DNA from 2 places in the Salinivibrio sp. IB574 genome. Region 1 is predicted to be linked to the other one. Evidence: predicted binding sites of a transcription regulator. Region 1 holds the regulator's gene; the other holds the start of a gene.
What was found. The regulator PurR, encoded in region 1, represses purine synthesis genes. The targets are predictions, from matches to a motif close to TNANGNAAACGTTTNCNTNA.
Positions count from the first base shown of each region.

Region 1 (7,957 bases):
GCAGGTAAGCATTGATCTCTTGATTGCCGCCCCATGCGTTAAAGTAAACAGTCTGGCCTTTGGCTTGTTGTTCAATACTTTCCCAACGGTCGTTTTCCGTGCTCGCAGAGGCAGTAAAACTGGCGGTACTTACAATTGCCAATGTTAACGCCGCTATCCAGTGTTTCATTGTCATCTTCCTTTTCAATTAGTGACGCATCCAACGATGATATTTTTCGACCCAGTTAAGCAGCTTCTCGGGCGCATGGGCTTGTTTCCACATCCCAGCGGTATACTTCACCGCCTCACTCATGGTGGGATACGGATGGACGGTGCCCAAAATTTTATTTAGTCCTAACCCGTGCCGCATAGCGAGAGTAAACTCTGCGAGCAAGTCGCCCGCATGCTCGCCAACAATAGTCACTCCCAGAATGGTATCTTTTCCTTTTGGTGTCAGCACCTTAATAAAACCGTGGTCATTGCCGTCAGCAATCGCGCGATCCAGATCATCAATGCCGTAGTAGGTTACTTCCACTTCTTGCTGATTGACCTTGGCTTCTTTTTCATTGATGCCCACGCGCGCGACTTCTGGTGATGTATAGGTCGCGGCAGGCATTACTGAATAATCAGCACGAAAGCGTTTAAATTGCCCAAATAGTGCATTCACCGCGGCATACCATGCTTGATGAGCACTGGCGTGGGTGAGCTGAAACGGCCCTGCTACATCACCTACCGCATAGATGTTGGGATAGGCGGTTTGCAGATACTCGTTGACTTGAACCGTGCCACGCTCGGTCACTGGAATATCGAGCTTTTCGAGACCAAAGCCTTTGGTGTTGGCACTGCGCCCTAACGCGACCAGCACCGCATCAAATGAGACAGACTTCTCACCGTCAGGGCCATCGAGTAAGGCGATTTGCTCATTATCACTGTGCTCAAATGCTTTGACTTTGTGCTGTGTTAAAACCGTGACGCCGTCACGCTCTAACGCCTGCTCAACCAACTGGGCGGCATCTTGATCTTCGCGGCTGAGAAGTTGGTCGGCCATTTCCGCGAGAGTGACTTGGCTGCCTAAACACGCAAAACTTTGTGCCAATTCTGCGCCAATGGGACCTCCGCCCAAAACCAACAACCGCGGCGGCAGGTCATTCAGGGACCAAATTGTATCTGAGGTGTAATGCGTGACCTCAGCCAAACCGGGAATCGGGGGCAACATAGGGCGTGCGCCGGTCGCAATCACGATGTTGCGGGTTGTGAGGCGTTCGCCATTCACCTCGACTTCCCATGGCGAAACGATTTGCGCTTCGCCTTGCACGCACTCCACGCCGAGCTTGGTGTAACGCTCGACCGAATCGTGGGGCTCAATTTGGGTAATCACTTGTTTAACCCGCGCCATGACTGCCGGAAAATCAACCGCTGGCGCTTGGGTATGAATGCCAAAGGCCTTAGCCTTGCCAATTTCTCGCATGGTTTTCGCCGCACGGATCAGCGCTTTTGAGGGAACACACCCTGTGTTTAGGCAGTCTCCTCCCATCGAACCTTTTTCGACCAGCGTAACCTTCGCTTTCACTACCGCCGCGATATAACTTGATACCAAGCCGCCTGCACCGGCACCAATCACTACCATATTGCGGTCAAACTGATGGGGCTTGTTCCAACCTTGATAGCGTTTACGACGCGTGATCCACGCCATGACCCACTTTGCCAGCAGTGGGAAGATACCCAGTAAGGCGAGTGAGCCAAGCACCGAGGGTGACACCACGTCGCCAAGTGCGTCGATTTGGGCCAGTTGGGTCCCTGCATTCACGTAGACTGCGGTACCCGGCAACATACCGAGCTGACTGACCCAATAGAAGGTGCGGGTTTTGAACGACGTTAGACCCATCACGAGGTTAATCAGAAAAAACGGGAAAATCGGGATCAGGCGGAGGGTCAACAGATACAAGCTACCGTCTTTCTCTATGCCGCGATTAATGGTATCGAGCTTATTGCCAAATTTGGCTTGGACCCAGTCGCGCAACATAAAGCGACTCACCAAGAAGGCGAGGGTGGCGCCAATCGAGCTAGCAAAGGAGACCAACACCAATGCCCACCAAAAGCCGAAGAGTGCCGCGCCCAATAAACTCGCCACTGCCGCACCCGGTAAGGACAGGGCGGTCATCACTACATAGCCGACAAAAAACACCAGGCTTGCGGTGGTCGCGTTTTCGATAATGTAATCATTCAATGCCACTTGTTGTGCTTTGGCGTTTTCAAGCGTGAGCCACTGGCTGAGATCTAAACTGAACCAAAGTGTTACAAGCGCCACCACCACTAAACCAAGCAATATCTTTTTTACTGGCATACTGTGTCTCGTCCGATAGTAAATGGGTCCCAGTTATTACTTTAGGTACTGTAGCTGAATTAACTGGCTGATTTGTCGGTTACATTGAGGAACTGTGTCCTTAATCGTACCTTTAACCAGACCCGACCGATCGCAAGAAACTTTCGTTTTCTGTCTGAAATTAGTTTGAATGATGATTTATTGAGCGTTTAGTGCGTTCAGAAAAAGCGACACCGCCATAAAGGCGGTGTTGGACGCGAACATTGCTCACAAAAAAGGTAGAGAGGTATAGGTGTTGTGAGGAATTAATTTTCTAAATGTTGTAATAATTCTTGGCGACGTTGAGGTGGAACCACAGACCAATGTTTGCCAGTAATCGCGCCTTCTAGTGACCACAGTAACTCCAAGCTTAGCTCTTTTTCATGCGCCGAGAGAAGAGCTTTATAGGCATTAACGGCACCTTGTTGCTGCAAATCTGCTGGAGATGTAATACCTGCTTTTTTGAGCATACGTTCGGTTGCCAGCCGTAAATTAGGTAGATCTTTTAATCTTGTTGGCGAAGTCCTGTTTTTCTCAGCTCGATCTCGCTTCGCTACTTCTAGGGCGTATTTTGCTTCTGACAATAACTTTTCTTCATCGTCCCACCATTCTTTTGGTATTGCAAAATACTTAGTTACAACTGGAAATCCTCTTTTCTTATACACGTAGGGCTCGAGGCCTTGTTGTTTTAATAGTGTTTCATTTTCTTTTCCGGCTCGTAAGTGGAGCTGGTTTTCTACGACTAAAACGAACATGGTATCGTCACAGAAAATACCGAATCCGCCAAACATTGAACGGGACTTAATGCTGCCAAATTTGGCAAATAACTTCATTGCATTCTTTAAAGCTGGTTTATCCATTTGATTAATATCTCGATGAATTACTAATGCCCAAAAAAGACGTCAAAATGTAACAAGGCAAAACCACAGAGTTGTCAACGATCTATCAAATAGTTGTCAGCTTCGATCATCAATTGTTGGCAACCCCGCTGCCATCAACTCCAAAACACTAGTGGAAGTTATTAGGCCGGTGGCTTTGCGTCCCATGCTTTCGCCATGGTTTGCCTTGTTCAAACGCTATTAAGCATATAATAATTAGACAGTGATGTCGTCCCAAGCAGCATTTAAAAGTGTGATCTTAGTTCAAGAGAGCTGTAAATGATTAATGGCTAAGTGAAGGGTTTATCGAGTTGTCTCTCATTAGACACACCGTCTCACAAAGGAGACGGTGTGTCATAAAAGTGTAATAAAAACACTAATCTATGATTTTAACTGATTGTCGACTCACTAGTGCAGGTTGCATTTCGAACACTTGCTGCTGAGTCTCGTTGTTGGCAATTCGCGCGAGCAAGAGCTTGACGGCTGTTTTGCCTAAACGGCGTTTAGGCTGGTGAATAGTTGTCAATGGTGGCGAGAAATACTCGGTGAGATCAATGTTATCGTAACCAATCACCGATATATCATCTGGCACTTTCAAGCCGTACTCGTTAAACGTACTAATCGCCGCTAATGCCATAATGTCATTAAAGCAAAAGACAGCGGTCGGGCGGTCTGACATTGTCGCCAATTGCTTCGCGGCAATTTGTGCTTGATCGGCTTCGAAATCCGCTTCAATCAGCCAGTTTTCATTCACTGTAATGTGGGCTTCTTTTAACGCACGGAAATAACCGTTTAAGCGATGCTTACAGGTATTTTTATCCATTTGGCCGGAAATACAGCCAATTTTAGTATGTCCATTATCAATAAAGTGTTTGGTGGCAAGGTAACCGCCTAATTCAGCATTATCTTCTATACGGTCTGTATCGATATGGTGACTGCCCCAATCCATCACGACCATAGGCAGATCGCGTTTTTTTTCTAATAACAGCATCAAATCTTCGTTGAGATCAGAGCACACCACAATGAGTCCGTCGACGCGCTTTTCTGACAACATACGCAGGTAGTCGCGTTGCTTTTCGAGGTTACCCTCGGTATTGCAGAGAATCAGCGTGTAGCCTTGCTTGTAGCAATAGTCTTCCACACCGTGAACAAGCTCGGCGAAAAAGGGGTTGGTGGATTTGGTCACCAGCATTCCCAGTGTACGTGTTGTGTTGCATTTCAAGCTTCGCGCCACAGCACTTGGGGCGTAGTTTAACTCTTCAACCGCTTGCCATACTTTCTCAGTCGTCTTCTCGGCGACAAAGCGGGTTTTGTTTATCACGTGTGACACCGTCGTGGTCGATACACCGGCGAGACGCGCGACATCTTTAATCGTTGCCATCTTGATTCTTCTTTGTAGTAATGCGTAGGGATCGTTACTCGCGACCTTACAGAAAAACGCCGCTGTTCGTCAGCGGCGATGTCTTTCACAATCCCGGCACATCAGACGGTTGCGAAGGTAACGAATCCGATTTCATCCATTCTCATAGCTAATCGGTTGCGCTCTCAGTTTACTTAGGTTGGCGCACACTCGCAATTGGTCTGATCAGCGAAAATGGACTAACAGACGGTTTTGTGAGCCAGCTATGATGTATTTATCAATTAAGACACGATCAGTGGGCAGTTATGCTCCGGATGAGTCAGAACGGTCAGCGGGTATTGGTAGATGTCTGCCACTCTATCACTACTAAAACACTGCCACGGATCGCCGGATAGGACGATTCGAGCTTCTTTCAGAAAATGCAGTTGATCGGCGTATTGCGCCGCCAAATTCAGATCGTGCAACACCAATAGCACTGTCATTCCTTGGTCAGCGAGTGCTCGACAGCGCTTTAGGGTGTAATGTTGATGGGTAATATCTAAGGCCGAAGTGGGTTCATCCAGCATCAGTATCGCTTGATCCGGTGCGGTTTGCGCTAGCTGTAATGACACGCGTGCCATGTGTACGCGTTGTTTTTCACCGCCAGATAGAATCGGATACGGTCGATGAGCAAGATGGCTAATATCCCATGCCGTTAGTTGCTCGTTGGCAAGGGCTGCGATCTGTTCTCGGTTTGCCTTTAGTGGTGTCGCCCCCATCTCGACCACTTCTTGCGCGGAGAATGCAAACGTGAGGCCGCTATGTTGGGGAAGGAAGGCAACTCGTCGGGCAAATTCTTCGCCTTGCCACTGGCTTTTGGGCTGTTGCCAAAACTGCACACTGCCATGCTGATGTTTGTCGCTAATCAATTGCTTTAACAGTGTACTTTTCCCCGCACCATTCGGCCCGAGTAAAACGTGTAACTGGCCGGCAGTAAAGGCGAGATCAATCTCGCTTAGCAGTTGACGGCCGTTAAGCGCATAGCTGAGCTTGGAGATTTGAAGGGCAGAATCTGTCATTCGTGAACCACTGCTTTTCGTTGTTGAATAAGAAGCCATAGAAAGAAAGGAGCACCCATTAGGGCGGTAATAATGCCAACAGGCAATTCGGCGGGGGCGACAATGACACGGGCAACAATATCGGCCAAGGTTAGTAACAGGGCACCAAGAATGGCTGATAAGGGCACTAGTGTGCGATGATCCGGGCCGGCAATTAAACGTCCAATGTGTGGGATCACTAGACCCACAAAGCCGATAAGACCGGCAGCACTTACCGCAATGCCCATTCCCGCCGCGGTCACAACAATGAGTAGGCGTTTTAAATGGTGTACATCAATGCCCAAATACGCCGCTTCGTTTTCACCGAGCAAAAGGGCATTTAAGTGGCTTGCGCGCTGGTAGGCAAATACCGTGAGTAAGCATGCAGCGATGCCAGTGAGAACAATTTGTCCCCAAGTCGCACCGGTCAGCGACCCCATCGACCAAAGGGCGATGTCTCGTAACGTTTGATTATCCGCAACATAGTTAATCAAGCCTAATGCAGCGCCGGACAAAGCACTGATCGCAATGCCCGCTAGCAACATGATGGTCACCGAACTGCCCATGGCCGTTGTGCCAATTCTGTATACAAATAGGGTTGCCAGTAGTGCACCGATAAACGCAAAGGCAGGCACCGAAAACACAAAGCTGGCCTCGATACTGCCCCAAGAGAGCAATAGCAAGCCCAGTGCGCCTCCTAATGATGCGCCGCCAGAGACACCGATAATACCCGGGTCAGCGAGAGGGTTGCGGAAAAGCCCCTGCATCAACGTGCCGCAAACGGCGAGCAATGCACCGATAAAAATACACAGCAAGGTTCGAGGTAATCGAACTTGTTGAACGATGGCGAGTACATGCGGCTCAACATTGTCATGCCAAGGGGTTAAGCTCTGTAAACTGGTCAGCCATCCAAGTTGCCATTGTCCCACCGCGATAGACGTTACCCCTACGACGACAAGTGCGACGATGAGCGCTGGAAAAACATGCGACTGTGAGGATCGAAAAGACGCTTGCATTAGTCGTTCTCTCCAACGACGGTGCGCTGAATACGAATGGCTTCATCCAGTGATTTCAGGCTAAGCCCTCCTACTAACACACTGCCGTCAATTGGAATAATACGCTGCTGTTGGAATGCGCGCGTGGCATTGAGTAAAGGCACGGCATCAGCGAGTCCTTCAATACCGCCTAGCTGGTCGAGAGAACGTTGCATGACCAAGATAAAGTCCGGATCAAAGCCCAGTAACGCTTCTGGCGACAGTGGTTTATAGCTACTGAGCGCCGCCGCAGCAGGGTTAGTCGCACCCATCAGCGACAACAAGGTATCCGGTGAGGTATTGGCACCCGCGACACTGGCAGGACGTCCTTGGTGAACCAGAAGAAACACGCCTTTGACCGCGGTTTTGGGCGCATGCGCTTTTAATGTCGCAATCTTGGTGTCTATGTCGGTCAGTAACTCTGCGGCTTTGGACTCTGTGTGGGTGAGACTCGCGACTTTTTTAATCCGTGTTTTGAGTGTCTCGACGCTGGGCTCACTAGACAGTCGAGCCACGGTTACCCCTGACGCTTCGATTTTCTCCAAAACCGGGGTGGGGCCCATTTCATCTGAGCCTACGACTAGAGTCGGTGATAAAGATAGCACACCTTCGACGGCGAGCTGGCGATGATAGCCGACATTTGGCACGTCTTTGTTCGGTAGATGGCTGGTGACATCAATGCCAACTATCTGTTCTGTTGCACCTAATTCAACCAGTAAGTCTGTTACACCGGCCCCTGCGCTGACAATGCGTGGTGATGCTGTGACAGAGAGTGAGAGTAGTGCTGAGGCGAGGGCAAGCAGTCTAACCGCGGCAGTTGCCATGATGAATTCCTTTATTTATTAAACCAGTCAATGTGAGTGCAATGCTCGACGTCAGTCCATTACACACTGTTAGAGAACGGAAATGTAATTATGAGTTACAAACCTAATTACGAGCAATTATCGTTTACATTGCTGTTAATGATCAATACAATCCTGCCAAATTGTTCATGATTCTCATTTTTGATTGGCTCAATAGGAAGACCCATGCTGGTAAAAACGGACGTCTCGGAAGTATTGACTCCTTCTACGATCAAGCTTGCTATCGGTGCTGCCCTTGGCACATTGGCATTTATTCCTTCAGCGTTGGCGGAGACGCAAAACACGGCGGATTCGTCATCAGACGTTATCGCGGTGTATGCAAGCCGCATTGACGCACAAAAAGCGAACGGTGCCGCTGCGGTCAGCACGGTATCACTCGAAGAAATTGAAAAACGGCAGGGGACC
Region 1 covers NZ_MUFN01000012.1:58,577-66,533, forward strand. Annotated here, with positions in the region: gene BZJ17_RS07545 (ABC transporter substrate-binding protein) at 1-169, opposite strand, end outside; gene lpdA (dihydrolipoyl dehydrogenase) at 188-2,323, opposite strand; gene BZJ17_RS07555 (TfoX/Sxy family DNA transformation protein) at 2,608-3,201, opposite strand; cyclic di-GMP riboswitch class I at 3,317-3,416, opposite strand; gene purR (HTH-type transcriptional repressor PurR) at 3,596-4,600, opposite strand; gene BZJ17_RS07565 (heme ABC transporter ATP-binding protein) at 4,861-5,637, opposite strand; gene BZJ17_RS07570 (iron ABC transporter permease) at 5,634-6,671, opposite strand; gene BZJ17_RS07575 (ABC transporter substrate-binding protein) at 6,671-7,513, opposite strand; gene BZJ17_RS07580 (TonB-dependent hemoglobin/transferrin/lactoferrin family receptor) at 7,718-7,957, shown strand, end outside.

Region 2 (7,957 bases), on a different contig from region 1:
CAAACTGACGCGTCCTGAGAGAATATCACTCATATGAACGTCCACAGCGTTAAAGCCAGCGCGATCGAAGGCGGCGGCCATTTCCACATGCGAGTTCACGCCTTGCTCACGCAAAATAGCCATCGTCGGTTGTTGACCGGTAGCGATATATGGCGCAGCAATATCTTCATGCACGTCAAAGCTCAGGCTGGCGTGCAACCCAGGATCGGCCGCCTGCTTGGCGTCAAACTCTTGGCGGGCACAGTCCGGATTATCGCGACGCGCTTGCATCTGATACGTGGTTTCAGCCCAAATCTGACGCAGGTGCTGGCGACTGGCTTGATAGATAGGCGCCTCACTGTGACGCAAGATAATCTCATCGCTATCGCTTAAGCCGCCAATCAGGTGGCTGCATGCGGTTAATTGATGTTCATCCAACACCGCATTAACACGCTCGAGATCTTGCGCTGCCACTTGGATCACCGCGCCCAGTTCTTCGTTAAACAGCACCGACAAGGCATCGTCGCCTAAACGGGCGATATCCACGTCAATACCGGTGTGACCGGCAAACGCCATTTCCGCCAAGGTGACGAACAGTCCGCCATCGGCTCGGTCGTGATACGCCAGTAGCTTTTGCTCTGCTACCAAGGTTTGCATCGCATTGAAAAAGCCTTTTAGGCGGGCGCTGCTGGTGACATCGGCAGGCTTATCGCCCAATTGGTGGTAAACCTGAGCCAACGCGGTTGCGCCCAGACGCTGCGCGCCCTCACCGAGGTCAATCGCAATCAAGTGGCTATCACCTTTATCGGTACGCAGTTGTGGGGTCACGGTACGACGCACATCTTCCACGCGGCCAAAGGCGGTGATAATCAGCGACATCGGCGCGGTGACGGTTTTGTTTTCACCGTCTTGCTGCCACTGGGTTTTCATCGACATCGAGTCTTTACCCACCGGAATGGTCAGTGACAGCTCAGGACACAGCTCCTCGCCCACGGCTTTAACCGCTTCGTACAAGCCGGCGTCTTCGCCCGGATGACCTGCCGCGGACATCCAGTTCGCAGACAGTTTAATGTTAGTCAGGCTACCAATATCGGCACAGGCAATATTGGTAAGTGCTTCGCCGACCGCCATACGGGCAGAAGCAGCAAAGTCGAGCAAGGCAGCTGGGGTACGCTCACCCATCGCCATCGCCTCGCCGTGATAACTGTCATAGCTGGCCGCCGTGACCGCACAGTTAGCGACGGGTACCTGCCAAGGGCCGACCATTTGGTCACGCGCAACCAGTCCGGTCACCGAACGGTCACCGATGGTGATCAAGAAGGTTTTCTCCGCCACCGCCGGCAAGCGTAAAACACGCTCACAGGCTTCCGCTAGCTCAATGCCTTGGGTGTTAAGCACTGTACCTGTCACTTGCTGACGCGTCACATCTCGGTGCATTTTGGGCGCTTTACCCAGCAAGATATCCATCGGCATGTCGATAGGAGTATTGTCGAAGTGGCTGTCTTCAAGCGACAGATGACGCGCATCGGTGGCCTCACCAATCACCGCGTACGGCGCCCGTTCACGCTCGCACAAGGCTTCAAAAAGCGCCATATTTTCCGGTTTAACCGCCAAGACATAACGCTCTTGTGACTCGTTACACCAGATAGCGAGCGGACTCATTCCCGGCTCATCATTAGGAATGTCACGCAAATTAAAGCGTCCACCGCGGCCGCCATCATCGACCAGCTCTGGCATCGCATTGGACAGGCCACCTGCGCCCACATCGTGGATAAAGGCAATAGGATTATCGTCGCCAAGCTGCCAGCAACGATCAATCACCTCTTGGCAGCGACGCTCCATTTCTGGATTCTCACGCTGTACCGAGGCAAAGTCTAAGTCTTCCGCCGACTGGCCTGATGCCATCGACGATGCTGCACCGCCGCCAAGGCCGATGTTCATCGCCGGACCACCTAACACAATCAGTTTGGCGCCCACGTCAATCTCGCCTTTTTGCACATGGCCGTCACGGATGTTACCCATCCCACCGGCGATCATGATGGGTTTGTGATAGCCACGTACTTCCTCACCGGCATGTGAGGTCACCAATTGCTCATAGGTGCGGAAATAACCCAGCAAGTTAGGTCGGCCAAATTCGTTGTTAAACGCCGCGCCGCCTAGCGGGCCTTCCAGCATAATATCGAGCGCAGTGGCAATGCGCTCAGGCTTACCATAATCGCGCTCCCACGGCTGAATAAAGCCCGGAATTTTGAGGTTAGAGACGGAAAAACCGACCAATCCTGCTTTGGGTTTGCCTCCGACACCGGTTGCCCCCTCATCACGAATCTCACCGCCAGAGCCTGTTGCCGCGCCTGGCCACGGTGAAATCGCGGTAGGATGGTTGTGGGTTTCCACCTTCATCAAAATATGAGCCGGCTCATGGTGATATTGATAAGTGTGGCTATCAGGGCTGGGGAAAAAGCGCCCAACGCTTGAGCCCGTCATCACGGCTGCGTTGTCTTTATACGCCGACAGCACGTTATCTGGGGTTTGCTCATAGGTGTTTTTGATCATTTTAAACAGCGATTTAGGCTGTTTTTCACCATCAATGGTCCAGTCGGCGTTGAAAATTTTGTGTCGGCAATGCTCTGAGTTGGCTTGCGCAAACATCATCAGTTCGATGTCGTTAGGATTACGCCCCAGCTGGGTGAAGTTCTCGACCAGATAGTCAATTTCATCTTCTGCCAGTGCCAACCCTAAGGCTTGGTTGGCCTCGACTAAGGCGGCGCGGCCACCTGAGAGAATGTCTACGCTATGCATCGGCGCAGGTTCCGCTTGCTCGAATAGCACCGCGGCAGCCTCAAGCTCACTGAACACAGCTTCCATCATCCGATCGTGCAACAATCCGGTTAAGGTTGCGTGTTGCTCACTGGTCAAAGGAGCAGATAACTGAATATAGTACGCCGTACCGCGCTCCAAGCGTTTCACCGCGTCCAAGCCACAGTTATGGGCAATATCGGTTGCTTTGGATGACCACGGCGACAAGGTGCCGGGACGAGGCGTAACGAGAAACAGCGTCCCTTCAGGCGCATGCGGCGGTAAAGTGGGCCCGTAAGTCAGCAACTTTTCGAGCTTTTCGCGACTCGCGCTATCCAAGGGGTGATGCAAATCAGCGAAGTGAATAAACTCAGCATACAGTGCCGTAACTGGCAACTGATGCGCTTGACAGCTAGCCAGCAGTTTATTGACACGAAACTCAGACAGTGCGGGGGAACCACGCAAAATATCCATGTGCGTACGTCTCTCGTTAGCAGTTAGTGAAAGGGGTATACCCAAATTAACACGCGTTGGCATGTAAACTTGGGTATCACAACTCACACTGGCAGCCTTTGCTCTCTGCAGGTTTACGCCCATTTTTTGCTGGCCTTTTAAGCAAGCGGCGGCCATTATAGGGGAAAATCCTCACGGGCAACACACCTGACGCAACCGTTTGCGCAAAAAATTTCCCCTCTATCGGTCGGACGCCTATTCACGTAGAATGGAGGGTCCATTGATCACGGCCTGTGTCTTCACGCCGGCCCGCAACAAGAGCAACAGCCTTTGAGACAGCGTCGATTTACTCTGCCATCTTGGATTGCCTGCGTGGCCCTTTTGCTGCTAACCCTGCCTTTGGCGGGCTGTGATTGGCATTTTGATGACCGTACGACTCTCGAAAAAATCCGCGATCGCGGCGTGCTAAGAGTGGGCACACTCAATAATCAGCTTTCTTATTACATCGGCCCTAATGGCCCAACCGGCCTAGATTATGATTTAGCCAAGCGCTTTGCCGATAAGCTGGGCGTAAAATTGGAAATGACGCCTACCTACACGCTCTCCGGGCTCTTTCCCGCCCTTGAGCGCGGCGATGTCGACATTATTGCCGCGGGCCTGACCATCACACCGCAACGCCTTGACGCCTTTCGCCCCGGTCCTGCGTACTATTTTGTTAGCCAACAAGTAGTGTATAAAAATGGCCACTGGCGACCGCGTGATGTCGATGATTTCAACCGAGATGATGCTGTAATGGCAGTGGTTGAAGGCTCCAGTCATGACTTAACATTGCAATCACTGAAACAAGCCCATCCTGCACTGTCTTGGCAAGTCGTCCAAGATGCCGATGACGACGAACTCCTAAAACAAGTCGCGAATGGTGACATCGACTTTACCATTGCTGACTCCGTCGACATTGCGCTGATCCAACGCACCCACCCTGATATCACCGTCGCGATGGAACTGAGCGAAGACGAACCAGTCGCTTGGTTTATGAAAAAGCAAGGCGATAGCAGCGTTTACGCCCTGATGGTGGAATTTTTTGGTGACCTTGCTCAAAGCGGTGAACTGACGATTTTGGAAGAGAAATACTTTGGTCACGTGGATCAGTTTGATTACGTCGATACCCGCGCCTTTTTGCGCGCGATTGAGAGCAAACTGCCCAAGTGGGAGCCGCTATTTAAAAAATACGCCAATGAATTTGACTGGCGTTTACTCGCCGCCCTGTCTTATCAAGAATCACATTGGAACCCGCGCGCTATTTCACCGACTGGTGTGCGCGGCATGATGATGCTGACCTTACCGACCGCAAAATCTGTCGGCGTACGCAACCGACTTGATCCCGAGCAGAGCATTAAAGGCGGCGCCCTTTATCTGCAACGGGTATTGGAACGCGTACCGGATAGCGTGAACCCGCACGAACGTATTTGGTTCGCGCTTGCCTCGTACAATATCGGTTTTGGCCACATGATGGATGCACGCCGCCTCACGGAGGCACAAGGGGCCAACCCTAACTCGTGGAGTGATGTGAAAAAGCGTCTGCCCATGCTTGCCAAGCGCCAATACTATACCCAAACACGCTACGGCTATGCGCGTGGATACGAGGCGTTAAGCTACGTCGAAAATATCCGCCGTTATTATCAAAGTATTCTAGGCTATGAAAAAGCGCATATTGAAGCGCTCGACAATGAGCAGGTTGAAGACTTAGGCGGCCTACAAACCATTGTTGCGCCAGCGCCTGAGCAAGAGTCTGAAACCGTCACAGACACTGACGAAACGTCACCACAAAGCGACGCTAACCAGCAACAGCAATGAGGGCAGTATGGTTCCGAGAAAACGGCTCGTGAGAAGTAACTTCCGTAAAAACACGATTTCCGCCGCTAACCGGCGTAAGCGCATGCGTCAAAATATGCACAAGAAAGTGCTTTGGCGACAACGTACGTTTGCCATCCGCGAGTTCGCCGCCTTTGACGATGCGTTTTAACCCTCGCCCTGCTCTCGAGCCGCTTTTTTAGCGGCTTTTTTTTCGGCTCGGCGACGACGAAAAAACGCTTGAAGCTGCTCACGGCAAGCATCCTCAAGCACCCCCCCTTGCGATGCCACGTGATGATTCACGCCCTCGTAACTGAGCAAGTTCATCACCGATCCTGCCGCACCGGTTTTAGGGTCGGAGGCGCCAAAATACACGTTGCGAATACGGCTATGTACCATAGCCGCAGCACACATTGGACAAGGCTCTAAAGTGACATACAAGTCAGCATCAATCAGGCGATAGTTCCCCAGCACTTGACCTGCTTGGCGCAGTGCCATGATTTCCGCATGCGCAGAGGCATCATGTTGGGTAATTGAACGGTTCCATCCGGTCCCGATAATCTCCCCTTGGTACACCACCACAGCCCCGACCGGCACTTCACCCTCTTGCTCGGCTTTTTCCGCCAGCGTCATGGCGTGGCGCATGTATTTTTCGTGCTCGTTTGATGGCGTTTGCAACTCGCTCATTCAAAACCCTGTAACTTCACCCATTGAGATGGCGCCAAGTATACGACACAAATAAGCCGGCTCGAAGGCCGGCTTGTCTGTCGTCACGTAGGAACGCGTTATTGAACCAAGTATTGATAGCTTGCTTGAATGCCCAACGGCAACCCAACCGCCCAATAAGCCAGAAGGAAAAGCGTCCAGCCCACCAGCATAGTGATGGAGTATGGGATCATTAACGAAGCCACAGTGCCAATCCCGGTCGATTTCACATAGCGCTGGCAATACACCACCACTAGCGGGAAGAACACCATCAATGGCGAAATAATGTTAGAGACAGAGTCACCCACACGATACGCCGCTTGTGATAGCTCAGGCGAAATGCCGACAACCATGAGCATTGGTACGAGAATCGGACCAATCAGTCCCCATTTTGCCGATGCCGACCCGATCAGTAAGTTGACCATGGCGGTGAGCAAGATCATACCCACAATCGTCATTTCACCCGGCAATTTCATCGATTGCAGCAACTCAGCGCCGTTGAGTGCTAACAAAGTACCAATGTTGGATTGGGTAAATGCAGCCAAAAATTGCGCACAGAAGAACGCCATCACCATGTACGCCCCCATAGTCGCCATGGTATCCGACATGGATTTGATTACGTCTTGGCTGGTTTTAAAGGTACCTGCGGTTTTGCCGTAGACAATGCCCGGAATAATAAAGAGCACGAAAATCAGCGGTACGATTGATTGCATAATCGGCGCATCAAATGCGGTCAGTTCCCCTGACGGAGAGCGAAGTGGCGATGTTTCCGGCCAAGCAGCAGCAACAAGCGCAGCAATTCCCACCAACATGGCCAAGCCTGCGCGGTTAAACGCTTTACCTTCAATCGCCGTGAATGAACCAAGGTCAGGAGCGTCTTCAGCATCCTCATCAATCGGCGTGCGGCTAAGGCGCGGTTCAATGATTTTCTCGGTCACAAACCAGCCTAATGCCACAATCAAAATCGATGACAGGCCGGTAAAGTAGAGGTTTGCGAGTGGATTCACCTGATAGGTATCATCCAATACGTGAGCGGCTGATTCGGTAAATCCAGCGAGTAAAGGATCAATGCCAGACGGAATAAAGTTCGCTGAAAACCCACCCGAGACACCGGCAAACGCGGCGGCAATCCCCGCCAATGGGTGGCGTCCCGCCGCATGGAAGATAATCCCGCCTAGTGGGATCACCAGCACATAGCCTGCATCTGCGGCAGTGTGGGATACAATCGCTACCAAAATCAGCATTGGTGTAAGCGCTTGCTTCGGTGTCACACTCAACATTTTCTTGAGGCCGGTGGTGATAAAGCCTGACTGATCAGCCACCCCCACCCCTAACATCGCAACCAATACAATGCCCAGCGGCGCAAAACCAGTAAAAGTGCTAACCATGTTGGCTAGAAAGTGTGCGAGCGCATCGCCGGTCAGTAAGTTGTTCACTTGCACCGCATTCCCCGTCAGCGGGTGAACGGCATCGAACTCAACTTGCGATAAAATGGCCGACAGTACCCAAACGGTAATCAAGCCCCAGAAAAACAACAGTGCCGGATCAGGAATACGGTTTCCTGCCCGCTCAATCATATTTAAAAACCGGTCTAACCCTCGCGGGCCGTCAGCATCCGCTGACTGACTAAGTTGACTGCTCACAGCTCACTCCATATTGTTTCAATGTCGCCACAGCACATGCCCTGACGCTGCCTTTAATGACAAATTAATGAAATATCGGCCCCAGTAAAGCAAAAATCAGCATAGTTAGCTACACATCAACCTGTTAGCAAAATGTTAACCGTCAGATATATTTGCTTTTCAGGACAAAAAACCGCAGTGAAGGGATAACCCTGAAACATTTAGAAACAAAAAAGCCCACGCTAGGCATGGGCTTTATGTCGTTAATCTGACGTTTTACTTTCTCAAACGATTATTCCCACTCAATCGTCGCTGGCGGTTTGCCGGAGACGTCGTAAACCACGCGGGAGATGCCGTCGACTTCGTTGATAATGCGGTTCGACACTTTGCCAAGGAAATCGTATGGCAGGTGTGCCCAGTGCGCGGTCATAAAGTCGATGGTTTCGACAGCACGCAAGGCAATGATCCAATCGTATTTACGGCCATCGCCCATCACGCCAACGGAACGTACCGGTAAGAAAACCGCAAAGGCTTGTGAGACTTTATCGTAC
Region 2 covers NZ_MUFN01000003.1:60,953-68,909, reverse strand. Annotated here, with positions in the region: gene purL (phosphoribosylformylglycinamidine synthase) at 1-3,249, opposite strand, end outside; gene mltF (membrane-bound lytic murein transglycosylase MltF) at 3,601-5,082, shown strand; gene BZJ17_RS17270 (hypothetical protein) at 5,090-5,251, shown strand; gene tadA (tRNA adenosine(34) deaminase TadA) at 5,248-5,766, opposite strand; gene BZJ17_RS02315 (AbgT family transporter) at 5,865-7,427, opposite strand; gene guaA (glutamine-hydrolyzing GMP synthase) at 7,699-7,957, opposite strand, start outside.
Region 2: the regulator PurR is predicted to act here: its motif matches at 3,437-3,456, upstream of purL (phosphoribosylformylglycinamidine synthase).